Regions from separate parts of the Leptolyngbya sp. KIOST-1 genome, predicted to be linked through region 2. Evidence: predicted binding sites of a transcription regulator. Region 2 holds the regulator's gene; the other holds the start of a gene.
The links. Region 2 encodes HrcA, which represses chaperone genes, less so after heat shock. Its sites were predicted from a motif close to ANTTAGCACTCNNNANTNNNGAGTGCTAANT; they were not measured.
Positions count from the first base shown of each region.

Region 1: a site for HrcA is predicted at 4,034-4,064, ahead of groES (co-chaperone GroES). Genes of this name have one in related genera too.

Region 1 covers NZ_JQFA01000002.1:3,417,571-3,423,501, reverse strand. The annotation lists gene NF78_RS15110 (ParM/StbA family protein) at 1-988, opposite strand, end outside; gene groL (chaperonin GroEL) at 1,737-3,371, opposite strand; gene groES (co-chaperone GroES) at 3,654-3,965, opposite strand; gene NF78_RS15095 (hypothetical protein) at 4,118-4,462, opposite strand; gene NF78_RS15090 (DegT/DnrJ/EryC1/StrS family aminotransferase) at 4,686-5,870, shown strand.
Region 2 covers NZ_JQFA01000002.1:2,726,074-2,732,004, forward strand. The annotation lists gene NF78_RS12175 (Crp/Fnr family transcriptional regulator) at 1-576, shown strand, start outside; gene NF78_RS12180 (LysR family transcriptional regulator) at 586-1,608, opposite strand; gene NF78_RS12185 (hypothetical protein) at 1,823-2,611, shown strand; gene NF78_RS12190 (2Fe-2S iron-sulfur cluster-binding protein) at 2,693-3,178, shown strand; gene hrcA (heat-inducible transcriptional repressor HrcA) at 3,259-4,353, shown strand; gene NF78_RS12200 (DUF4126 domain-containing protein) at 4,394-4,957, shown strand; gene hemH (ferrochelatase) at 4,975-5,931, opposite strand, start outside.

The DNA.
Region 1 (5,931 bases), 690 kb from region 2:
CTTCCCAGAAGAACTCGCCGCCGCCGCCGGTGAGAATCACATCGGTGACGCGCTCGGGCAGCCAGGCCAGCAGCCGGTTACACATCTCCCGCGAGAATGTCTCCTTGAGGTTGGGCAAAATGTCGTCCAGGTTGGTGGGTCGATTGGCCCCGCGAGGACGGTAGAACCGCTGGCCCTGGGGCTGATTGACGGCGGCGATCAGCGCCAGGGACTGGCTGTCGGCCCCCTCGATCTGGGCCGCTACCTGCTCGTAAAACTGGCTCATGGCAAAGGCCTCGCTCCGGGATACCCCCCGCGCAAACCGGAAGTTGTCGACCATGATACAGTCGGTGGTCTGATGGCCAATATCGACGATCGCCACCGGCAGCTTGGTAAAGTCCACACTGGCATCCTTGGTTTCCTGCACCTCATTCCAGAGAATGCTGCCGTAGCCTTCGGGCATCACCCACACCTTAGCGATCTCAATGGTGATTTGCTCGCCGCGATAGCCCATCACATGGGGGCCCAGCAGCAGGCTCATCAGCTGCTCTTTCTCGCGCTCAAACTGATCCTGGGAGTGGTAGGGCAGCCCCAGCACCACCGAAATCTCACCCCGCAACTGAAAGTACCCAACACAGGCCAGAACCTTGACCAGGGCATCGTTGACCTTCGACTGGCCCACCCCCAGATTGGCGCCAAAATCTTCGGCTAGCTGGCCCATGGCATAGCCGCTGCCCTGGTAAACCATCCAGATGTCCGAGAGGGGATCCGTCGCCCGAGCCTCAAACGCGCCCCCCTGCACCTGTTCCATCGACAAATGCTTGACGTTGGCCGGAATAAACACAACGCTACCGGGGTCGCGGCTGATGGAGGTTTTAGTCGAGGTCCGGCCCAAATCGACGCTGAGAATGGATTTGGGTAAACCACCGGCCTCTCTCACCGCTGGGGCATCTTCCGAGGGCTTTACCAGCGGTGCCTGGTTCATCGGTATAGAAGCAGCTTGTGACATGGTCATTAGATTCTGAACCCTTTATCGAGCTTCACAAACACCACCAACCTCACACCCCCACAGCAAAGCCAGGCCAAAATCGTTCACAACTTTGACGGGAATCGGTTTCAGACTTGATGGCTAACTGTCCAAGACTCTTAAACTGACAAAGTGTTCCGAAAAAAATGTTTATTTTCCAGACAGCGATTTGCCATTACAATAAACAAATTTTTGTGGATTTTTCGGGTCGTCGCCGCATCAGTACTCTCACCTGTGACAAGTCAAAAAAATCACAGGGATTGTCCATCACAGTCCATCAGTTCTAACTTCTCGACCTATTTGTGTGATTTCTATCGTCATCTCTCCGCTGACAGAATAAGCAGAGTTGATGATTCCGGTCCCTAGTCTGGGGTACATCCCACTTCTGTCATCCTGAGCGGAACGGAGTGTAGCGAAGGATCTTCAGTCCTTGCGCAAGATCGAGATTCTTTACTTCGCTATCGCTACGTTCAGAATGACATTTGCAAAACTGGGATGCGCCCCCTAGTCTGTCTGCTAGATCGTTTTCGATGGCCGTAAATTCATAGCCTGAGGCAGCTTGATCAAGCGCAGTTTCTGGCGACAAAAAAGCTCGACTGATGCGATCAGCCGAGCCTTTGTATTTACCCTAAGGGCTATCATCAATGGCCTCGGATGGCCAAAGAACCAACGCTGCTAGCCCCTAACCCGCTGTTTGGGGCTAGCCCAGGCTGGGCCTGCCCTGGCGGATTTAGTAGTCGAAGTCGCCGCCCATGCCAGCGCCAGCGCCAGCGGCGGGAGCCTTGGGCTCGGGCTTGTCGACCACGATGCACTCGGTGGTCAGCACCATGGAGGCGATGGAAGCGGCGTTTTGCAGACCGGAGCGGGTCACCTTAGCCGGATCGACAATGCCAGCCTCGAACATATCGACGAACTGGTTGTTGGCCGCGTCGTAGCCGACGGTGAAGTCCTTCTCCTTCACCTGCTCGACGATCACCGCGCCATTGAAGCCCGCATTCTCAGCGATGCGGCTGAGGGGGGCCGTCAGGGCGCGGGTGACGATCTGGGCACCGAGCAGCTCTTCGCCGCTGAGGTTGTCGCTGGCCCAGGCTTCGAGCTGGGGTGCCAGGTGGGCCAGGGTGGTGCCGCCGCCGGGGACGATGCCCTCTTCTACGGCAGCCTTAGTGGCGTTGATAGCGTCTTCGAGGCGCAGCTTGCGGTCCTTCATCTCGGTTTCGGTGGCGGCCCCGACTTTGATCACGGCTACCCCGCCGGAGAGCTTGGCCAGGCGCTCCTGGAGCTTCTCTTTGTCGTAGGTGGAGTCGGTTTCGTCGATCTGGCGGCGGATTTGCTCGCAGCGGGCCTTGACATCCTTCTCGTTGCCCTCGGCGACCACGGTGGTGGTGTCCTTGGTGATGGTGATGCGGCGGGCGCTGCCCAGCATATCCACCTTCACATTGTCGAGCTTGAGGCCGGTGTCTTCAGAAATCACCTGGCCGCCAGTCAGCACAGCGATGTCTTCGAGCATGGCCTTGCGGCGATCGCCAAACCCAGGCGCTTTCACAGCGGCCACATTCAGCACGCCGCGCATGCGGTTCACCACCAGGGTGGCCAGGGCCTCTTTCTCAATGTCTTCGGCGATGATCATCAGGGGCTTGCCGGAACGGGCCACCTGCTCGAGCACGGGCACCAGGTCCTGCACCAGGGCGATTTTCTTGTCGGTGAGCAGAATGTAGGGGTCCTCCAGCACCGCTTCCATGCGCTCGGTGTCGGTGACGAAGTAGGGGGACAGGTAGCCCTTGTCGAAGCGCATGCCTTCGGTGACCTCCAGTTCGGTGGTCATGGATTTGCCCTCTTCGAGGGAAATGACGCCCTCGCGACCGACTTTGTCCATGGCGTCGGCGATCATCTGACCGACTTCGTCGTCGTTACCAGCGGAGATAGAACCCACCTGGGCGATAGACTTGGAATCGCCCACGGGGCGGGCGTGCTCAGCAATTTTTTCGACCAGGAAGGCGGTGGCTTTGTCGATGCCGCGCTTGAGGGAAATGGCGTTGGCCCCAGCGGCGACGTTGCGCAGCCCTTCTTTGACAATGGCGTGGCCCAGCACCGTAGCGGTGGTGGTGCCGTCGCCCGCGGCGTCGTTGGTCTTGCTGGCGGCCTGGCGCAGCAGGGACACAGCGGTATTTTCAATATGATCTTCTAGCTCAATTTCTTTGGCGATGGTGATGCCGTCGTTGATGATCTGGGGGGCACCATACTTTTTCTCTAGCACCACGTTGCGACCTTTGGGGCCGAGGGTGACGGCCACGGCTTCGGCCAACATGTCAAAGCCACGCTCTAGGGCGCGACGGGCGTCTTCGTTATAGGTGATGGTTTTAGCCATAGGTAAAAAATCCTCCCAGCAAGAATTGTTGACTAACTGCGTTGTGTGGTGTTTTTCGGTGTGTCATGGCGTTGGCATGGCCTGAGCCTGGCTTATAGCCTGACGCACCAAGTCTGACTCAAGGAATGCCGCGAATGGATGAGACATGTCCTTGAAAGGTTTTCCTAGCGGTGCATCGCTTCGCGGATGCACCCTACGGGGTGATTGGCGATCGCCCAGGTTCATGGTGGGCGGTGCCCACCCTACCCAGCCAAAATCGCGAATCCAAAATCGGAAATCAGTTTAGGCCAGGGCGGCGAGGATGTCGGACTCGCGCAGCAGCACGTAGTCGTCGGTGCCAAGCTTGATGTCGGTGCCAGCGTACTTGGAGTAGAGCACCTTGTCGCCGACTTTGACTTCCACGGTCTGGAAGGCACCGTCGTCGCTGCGCTTGCCGGGGCCGACCTGCACCACTTCGCCCACCTGGGGCTTTTCCTTAGCGGTGTCGGGCAGCAGAATGCCACCAGCGGTTTTCTCTTCGGCGGCGCTGACTTTGACCAAAATGCGATCGCCCAGGGGTTTAACAGTTGACACACTCAGGGTGACAGCTGCCATGGTATACCTCCAAATCGTTGGGAATAAAAGGATTAATCAGGGGGAATTAGAGGCTAATTGATAACAGTCTTTAGCACTCTCGCTTCCTGAGTGCTAATTTAGCCGCCCAAAAGTTCCTGCCGCAATTCTCTGGGAGGTGTGGTTTGCCGAACTTACCCCTGCCATTCCCCGAACACGATCGACTGCGCCACCTTGCCGATCCGTCCCAGGTCGTCATCCAGCAGGGGCGGCCAGACCACCCCGGCCTTCTGCCCCTGGGCGTAGAGCTGGCGGCTTTCGTAGGAGAGGATGAAGAGGGCTTTGGTCAGGGTGCGATCGAGAGTGGGTTCGTTTTTGAGCCCTTCGAACAGCACCTTGAGGGCCAGCAGCAGAGAGGTGACCTGGCCAGGAATGGGGGGCTTGCCCTGGCGCAGGCAGGCGATAAAGGTGTCGGGCAGGTCGGCGCTGGTGCCAAGGGTTTGGCGGACCACAAATTCGCGAGCGGTTTCAAAATCCATAGGGATAACGGTCACTGAATAGGGTAACCGACGCTATATCTGCCTCAGTCTACCGCCTAGTCTGGATTTGAGCGCCAGGGATAGCCAAATCGAGGGGGAACCCTGGAACCGTGGGGCGCGATCGCCCTGCTCCACCATCTGTTACGGTTTCGTTGCAATCGGGCAACCTGGGTGTGGCTGGCGTGGCCGTGCGCCGGTCCTTCATTCACCTCAGCGAGGGACTATGACCCTTTCGTTTTCCCCCACCATTCCCTTTGTGGACTTGACCTGGCAACATGCCCCCCTGCAGGAGGCCCTCCAGGCGGTCATGGCGGCGGTGCTCACCCAGGGAGACTTTGTGCTGGGGCAAGCGCTGACGGAATTTGAGGCCAACTTTGCCACCGCCTGCGGCACCGGGTTTGGGGTGGGGGTAGGCTGCGGCACCGATGCGATCGCCCTGGGACTGATGGCCTGTGGCATTGGCCCTGGGGACGAGGTGATTTTGCCCGCCAATACCTTCGTCGCTACGCTGATCGGCGTGCTGCGGACGGGGGCCACGCCCGTACTGGTGGACTGCGATCGCGCCACCGCCCTGCTCGACCTGGCCGTCGCCGAGCGTGCCATCACCCCTCGCACCCGCGCCCTTGTGCCCGTCCACCTCTACGGCCAGCTGGTTTCACCCCAGGGCCTGCTGGAGCTGGCCAACCGCCACGGGCTGATTATCTTTGAAGACGCCGCCCAGGCCCACCTGGCCCAGCGCGACGGCTACACCGCCGGATCCATCGGTCTGGGGGCAGCCTTTAGCTTTTACCCCAGCAAAAACCTGGGGGCCCTGGGCGACGGCGGCATGGTTGTCACCACCAATGCACAGGTGGCCGAACGGGCGCGATCGCTGCGCAACTACGGGGCCACCCGCAAGTACTACCACACCGACCCCCAGGGCACCAACAGCCGCCTCGACACCCTGCAAGCCGCCGTACTCAACGTCAAACTGCCCCACCTAACCGGGTGGAACCAGACCAGGTCCGCGATCGCCCAGCACTACGATCGCCGCCTCGCCCCCCTGGCCGAGCACGGCCTGCTGCCCCTGCACAACGCCGCTGGCCCCGGCCACGTTTACCACCTCTACGTGGTGCGCGTCACCCCCACCTGCCCCATCGGCCGCACCGAGCTGCAGGCCCAACTCACCGCCGCCGGAGTCCAAACCGGCATCCACTACCCCATTCCCTGCCACCTGCAGCCCGCCTTTAGCTCCCTCGGCTACCCCCCCGGCCGCTTCCCGGTCGCAGAAGCCCTGAGCCAAGAAATTCTCTCCCTGCCCATGTACCCCGGCCTCACCCCCGAGCAAGTCGATGACGTCGTAGACGCTATGGTGGAAGCAGTGACCGGGAGGCAGGTTGCAGGCGTTCTTCGCGAGGTAATGGGGTGATGAGGGGACGAGGGGATGAGGGGATGAGGTAAGAAAGCCATCCACTCTCCCACCCTCCTAC
Region 2 (5,931 bases):
CGGCTGGTGGGAACTGCCCAGGGAGCCAGCCCAGAACTGAGCAGTCCCGACCTCGACGATGGCGGCGACGATGAGGGGTCTAACGCCCTCGCTCTGGGGTTGAGTGAAGAGGCGTTTCTGGGCTTTGTCGGCGCGGGGCAGCCCTTTGAAATTGTGGCCCAATCGCCTTTCCTGCTGCAGAGCTTTGCCCATGTCGATCAAACCACGGTCCTCTGGCTCTACTGGAGCGACCTGGACAACTGGCCCCACTTTCGCCGAGAAGTGCTGGACGCCTTTCGCTATCAGCACCAGCGCAAGCTTCTGTGGCTGAGCACCCTGGGCCAACGCCGCACCATAGACCGCCTGCTGGGGTTTCTCACCCTGCTGATCGAAGAATTTGGCGAACCTTGCGAGTCGGGCTACTACCTGCCCTGGTCTTTGACCCACGCCCAGATTGGTAGCGCCATTGGCTCCACCCGGGTAACGGTGACGCGCCTGATGGGCAAACTGCGCCAGCGCAAGCTGATTTACATCCATAAAGACGGACTGATTGCCATTCCCGCCGAGCAGGTTACGGCCCCTGAAGCACTGGGTTAGGGCGTAGAGCTAGGGCGTCGGGTACAGGGGCTCTGGGGGGGGAGAGGTCGGCTTAGCTCCGTTTTTTTCGGCTCCAGACTTGTCGCCACCGATGGGCTTGAAGTTGAGGGGTAGGTTGGTAAACTGCGGTAGAACTTCGGTGGTGAAGGCGGCAGCGGCTTTGGAGCGGTAGCGGTTGGGGTTAAAAATTACCGAGAGGGTGCGGTTGACCACCACCGAATCAATTTTGGCCCGGTGCAGCACGCCCATCTGCAGCTCTTTTTCGATCGCCGAGTTGGACACAAAGGCCACCCCCAGCCCCGACTGGACGGCGGTTTTAATCGCTTCGATCGAGTTTAGCTCCATCTCAATCTTGAGCCGACGCGTCTCAATGCCGCAGCGGGTCAGCACCTGGTCGATTACTTTGCGGATGGTGGACTGGGAGTCGAGGGCAATGAAGTGCAGCTTGTAGAGGTCTTCCCGCTGAATCACCGCCTGACTAGCCAGGGGATGGAACATCGGCATGATCAGTGCGAGTTCATCCTCGGCGTAGGGCACTCTTTCTAAAGAGTCCTGTAGTTCGGGAGGAAGTTCACCCCCAATAATCGCCAGGTCAACCTGACCATTGGCCACGCTCCAGGCGGTGCGCCGGGTGGAGTGGACGTGGAGCTGTACGGCCACATCGGCGTACTTTTGCCGAAACAGGCCAATCATGCGGGGCAGGAGATAGGTGCCTGTGGTTTGGCTGGCGCCGATGATCAGGGTGCCCCCCTGCAGGTTCTGGAGGTCCTCAATAGCGCGGCAGGTCTCCTGGCACAGACTGAGAATGCGATCGCCATAGCTCAGCAGCAGGTGTCCCGCTTCGGTGAGCTGTGCCCGTCGCCCGCCCCGATCAAACAGCGGCACGTCTAGCTGGCGCTCCAGGTTTTGTACCTGTAGACTGACCGCTGGCTGGGAGACGTACAAGCTATCCGCGGCTCGTTTGAAACTGCCCTCCGCTGCAATGGCCTTGAGAATACGCAGTTGATCGAGGGTAAAAGGAAGGTCAGACATGGGCATTAACCCTAACGTACGATAATCCTGGGATGCCAACAAACCATGATAGTAGTGCCGGCCTGCCCGTGGCTGTCGTCGCAACCCCTGTCGCCCCAACAACCCCAAATGCAGTCATAGCCACAAGCCGAGTGTCGAATTAAGTCTGCCATCCCTAGATTACTTGGTTCAGGACACTCGACAACACAATTTAGAGCGAGACCCCAAAGGATTTATGAAACGTCAGGTAATCCAGAATGTCCTCAATCTCCCCGGCATCTCTGGGATGGCGCTCATTGACGGGCGTAACCGCCCCTTCTTTTTTGGGCCGGATATCAGCCTCAACTCCCATCAGCAGGACGCCCTGGCCCAGGGAATTCAGCAGGTGGTCGATACCACACCGACCCATTTCGAAACCTTTTCCTTTCGGTTTGCCAATCAGCTCACCCATATCTACAAACTCGATCAGGGGCTAATTTTGCTGGTCCTCGTCACCGACCAGATGCCCCTCACCGACTACCGCAGCGCTATTGACGAACTCAAGGCCACCCTGGTCGAAGCGCCACACAATGCCGTGCCCACCTTCCGGCTGCTGGCGGGCTGTGTCACCCTGGGCAGCGCCACGGCCAGCGATCTGCCTGAGCATGAGAAGCCTCGGCCTGAGGCAACGGCTGGCGAACAGGGTACTCTAACCCCAGGCCTTCAGGAGGTAATTGCCGCCCTCAATCACCTCAGCGATAGCGCCACCCAGTACCTGGGCAAAACTATCGTTGTCAATACCTGGAAGCAGTCGCGCCCCGATCACCCCTGGCTCGGGCAGTTTGAAGTTCAAAAAGATGGCCACTTTGCAGCTTCCCTCGATGGGCCGATGACGCTGACGGCGGAACAGCACCAGTGGGTGAAAGACTGGGTCGCGGCCTTCTTGGGTCGTGGTGGCAGAACCATCCGCAACTTCCAAGCCCTGGTCAGTGGTTCGTTGACGGCTCAGGAGCAGGCCTGTTTGCTCGATTCCCCCGCCGCCTAGGGCCGCTTAGCGCTCCGCTCTGTGAGCCTCTGACGGCGATCGCCTTTTCGTTGTTTCTATTCCTCTACCCCCCTGCACCCCATGGCTAAAACCGTTCGCCTAGAGCCCATTGCCCAAGAGACCTCCGTTGAGACCAACGGCAACCTGCTCTCCGTACTGCTCAACAAGGATCTAGACGTTCTCAAGGAGTGCGGCGGTCGGGGCATGTGCGCGACCTGCCACATCTACGTGCAGTCGGGAATGGAGGCACTCACCCCCATCAACCGCCGCGAGCAGCGCACGCTGGAGGTGATCACCTCCTGCAAGCCCAACTCACGGCTGGCCTGTCAGGCTCGGGTGATGGCCAATGGGGTTGTAGTTGAGCTGCCGCCGGGGATGTACGTCAACTCGCTGCAGGATATTGAGGCGCTGATTGGCCGCCGGGCGGAACAAGACCTGCTGCACCCGATTACCGGCGAGGTGCTGGTGGAACAGGGCAAGCTGATTACGCGATCGGTGATCACTCAGCTGGAAAATACCGCTAGCTTTAAAGTTGGTGAATTTTTCACCCAGAGCAAGGACCTGTAGGTCTGGGGAATGATCGCGAACCCCAGAAAACATCTGTTATGGTAAGGCAATGCCGTAGTTGAGTTTTATACCAACCCCCTATGGACTCTGCCTTTCCCCTGAGTGCTCGCCATCAGCAAGTGCTACAGGCAACCATTCGTCACTACATTGCCACAGCAGAGCCAGTAGGGTCTCGGGCCCTGGCCCAGGAATACGACCTGAAGGTCAGCCCCGCCACCGTGCGCAACACGATGGGACTACTCGAGAAATACGGCCTGCTGTACCAGCCTCACACCTCGGCAGGACGGGTGCCCTCCGACTCGGGCTATCGGCTCTACGTCGATCGCTTGATGTCCCCCTCGACCCGGGTGGGGCGACGGGTGGATGCGGCCTTCTCGGAGGAGCTGGACTGGATGGGTCACAGCCTGGAATCGCTGCTGCGATCGGCCACCCAGATTCTGGCCCAGATCAGTGGTTACCTGGCCCTGATTACGGTGCCCCAGGCGAGCAGCGCGCTGATTCGCCACATCCAGCTGGTGGCTGTGGACGGGGAACAGGTGCTGATGGTGGTGCTGCTAGACTCGCTGGCCACCCAGTCGGTGGTGTTGCAGCTACCGCCGGGGCTGGGCGGTTCTACCCTACCCGTCGAGGAGCTTGAGCGTCGCCATCTGGAAATTTTGTCGAATTTTCTCAGCCACCATCTGCGCGGACGTCCACTGTCGGAGGTTACGGCTCTCCAGTGGGGCGATCTCGATGCGGAGTTTCAGCACTACGGAACGCTGCTCTGCCAGGCCCTGAGCCACCTGGGACAGCGATCGCGGGCTCCAGAAACGCCCCATCTGGTCATCAGCGGTCTGTCGGAGGTGCTGCGCCAGCCTGAATTTTCCGATGCCCAGCGCATTCAGGCGATCGTGCGTCTGCTGGAGGAAGACCAGTCGCAGCTATGGCCTCTGTTGTGCGATACTCCCCCCGCGGCGAGCCAACCGCCCAAAGGTGTAGATGTTAAAGTTTGGATTGGCGCTGAAAATCCGCTGGAACCCATGCAGGGCTGTGCACTGGTGGTGTCGACCTACACCCGCTGCGATGCTTCGGTGGGCAGTGTGGGGGTGCTGGGACCAACTCGGATGGTTTACGAGAATGCCGTAGCGGTCGTCAAGGCCGCGTCAGATTACCTATCCACCGCCCTCAGCGGATAGCGAGGTCTCCAGGCGCGGCGCCAGCGGGAAAGGGAATGCCGTGATAATCACTGAACTACTAGCCATTCTATCGATCGCGGCGGCGACGGGACTGCGGTTGGCATTGCCCCTGCTGTTGATTGGGTTGATGTCTGGTCCCCAGCTGTGGTCTAACGTGCCGCTGCTGTCGCGTCTGCCCCCTGCCCTGGTGCTGGGGGTGCTGGCCGCCTGGTCGACCGCCGAGCTAATGTTGTCCAAGGATCGCTACAGCCAGCGATTCTTTCAAATCCTGGAGCTGCTGCTCAGCCCCGGAGTGGGCGCCCTGGCCGGTCTGGCTGTGGCCAGAACCCTGGACCTGGACGGCTGGATCAACCCGCTAATTGCCCTGATTAGTGCCCTGCTGGCTCTGGTGATTCAGCTGCTGCAGGTGGGCTGGTTTTACCGTCCTCGCCGTCCGCCCCTGTGGATTTTCTTCGTGATCGATGGCCTGTGTATTGTGCTGGCGGTGCTGGCCTTTGATGCCCCCAACCAGGGGGGCATTATTGCCCTGTTGCTGCTGTGGCTGGTGATTCGCACCTCGTACCTGTGGCGGCACTGGCCCCGGCGCCGCAGACCCAAAGGGTAACGGCTGGAGGGTAATGGCTAGAGAATACCGACAAAGTGCAGGGGACCGCGACCGCTGACCAACTCCAGCAGCAGCGCCAGAAACCCTACCATAGCCAGCCGACCGTTCCACACCTCGGCAACGGGGGTGAGGCCCCAGGCCGAGCGCTCCTGCGGGTAGATTTTGACCTTTTTATCGGGCTGCACCACGTCTGAGAACAGCTGACGGGGGGCAACCAGGGCCTCATTGACCATATCGGCCATATCGGCAATGAAGCGGGGGTGGGTGTTGAGGGCCGGGACACGGTGAAAGCCATGAATACCGGCTTCTTCGGCGATTTCGCGGTACTCGATGTCGATTTCCTGGAGCGTCTCAATGTGCTCGGAGACAAAGCTAATCGGCACCACGACCAGGTCCTTAACCCCCTGCTGGGCCAGCTGTTCGATCGCGTCTTCGGTGTAGGGCTGGAGCCACTCCACGGGGCCGACCCGGCTCTGGTAGGCCAGGGTGTGGGGGTTGGGGCGGTTCAGCGCCTGCATGATCAGCTCGGTGCAGTGCTCAATTTCGCGCTGGTAGGGGTCGCCCGCCTCTTCGACGTAGCTCACCGGGACGCCGTGGGCGCTAAAGAAAATATGCGCCTGGTCGGGGTGGTCGAGCTTGTCCAGCTCCTGGGCAATCAGGTCGGCCATGGCGGCGGTGTAACCGGGGCGATCGTACCAGGAGGGGATGGCGGTGTAAACAATGCGCTGGAGGGCGGGGTCTTCGAGCCAGAGTCGCTCTAGCAGGCGAAAGCTGGAGCCACTGGTGCTGATCGAAAACTGGGGATAGAGGGGCAGCACCACCAACTTTTCGATGCCGTCGCGCTTGATCTGGGCGACGGCCTCCTCGGTGAAGGGGTACCAGTAGCGCATGCCAATGTAGATGTTGGCCTCAGTGCCCTGGTCGGACAGCACCTGCTTGAGCGCCTCGGCCTGTTCTTCGGTGATGCGGCGCAG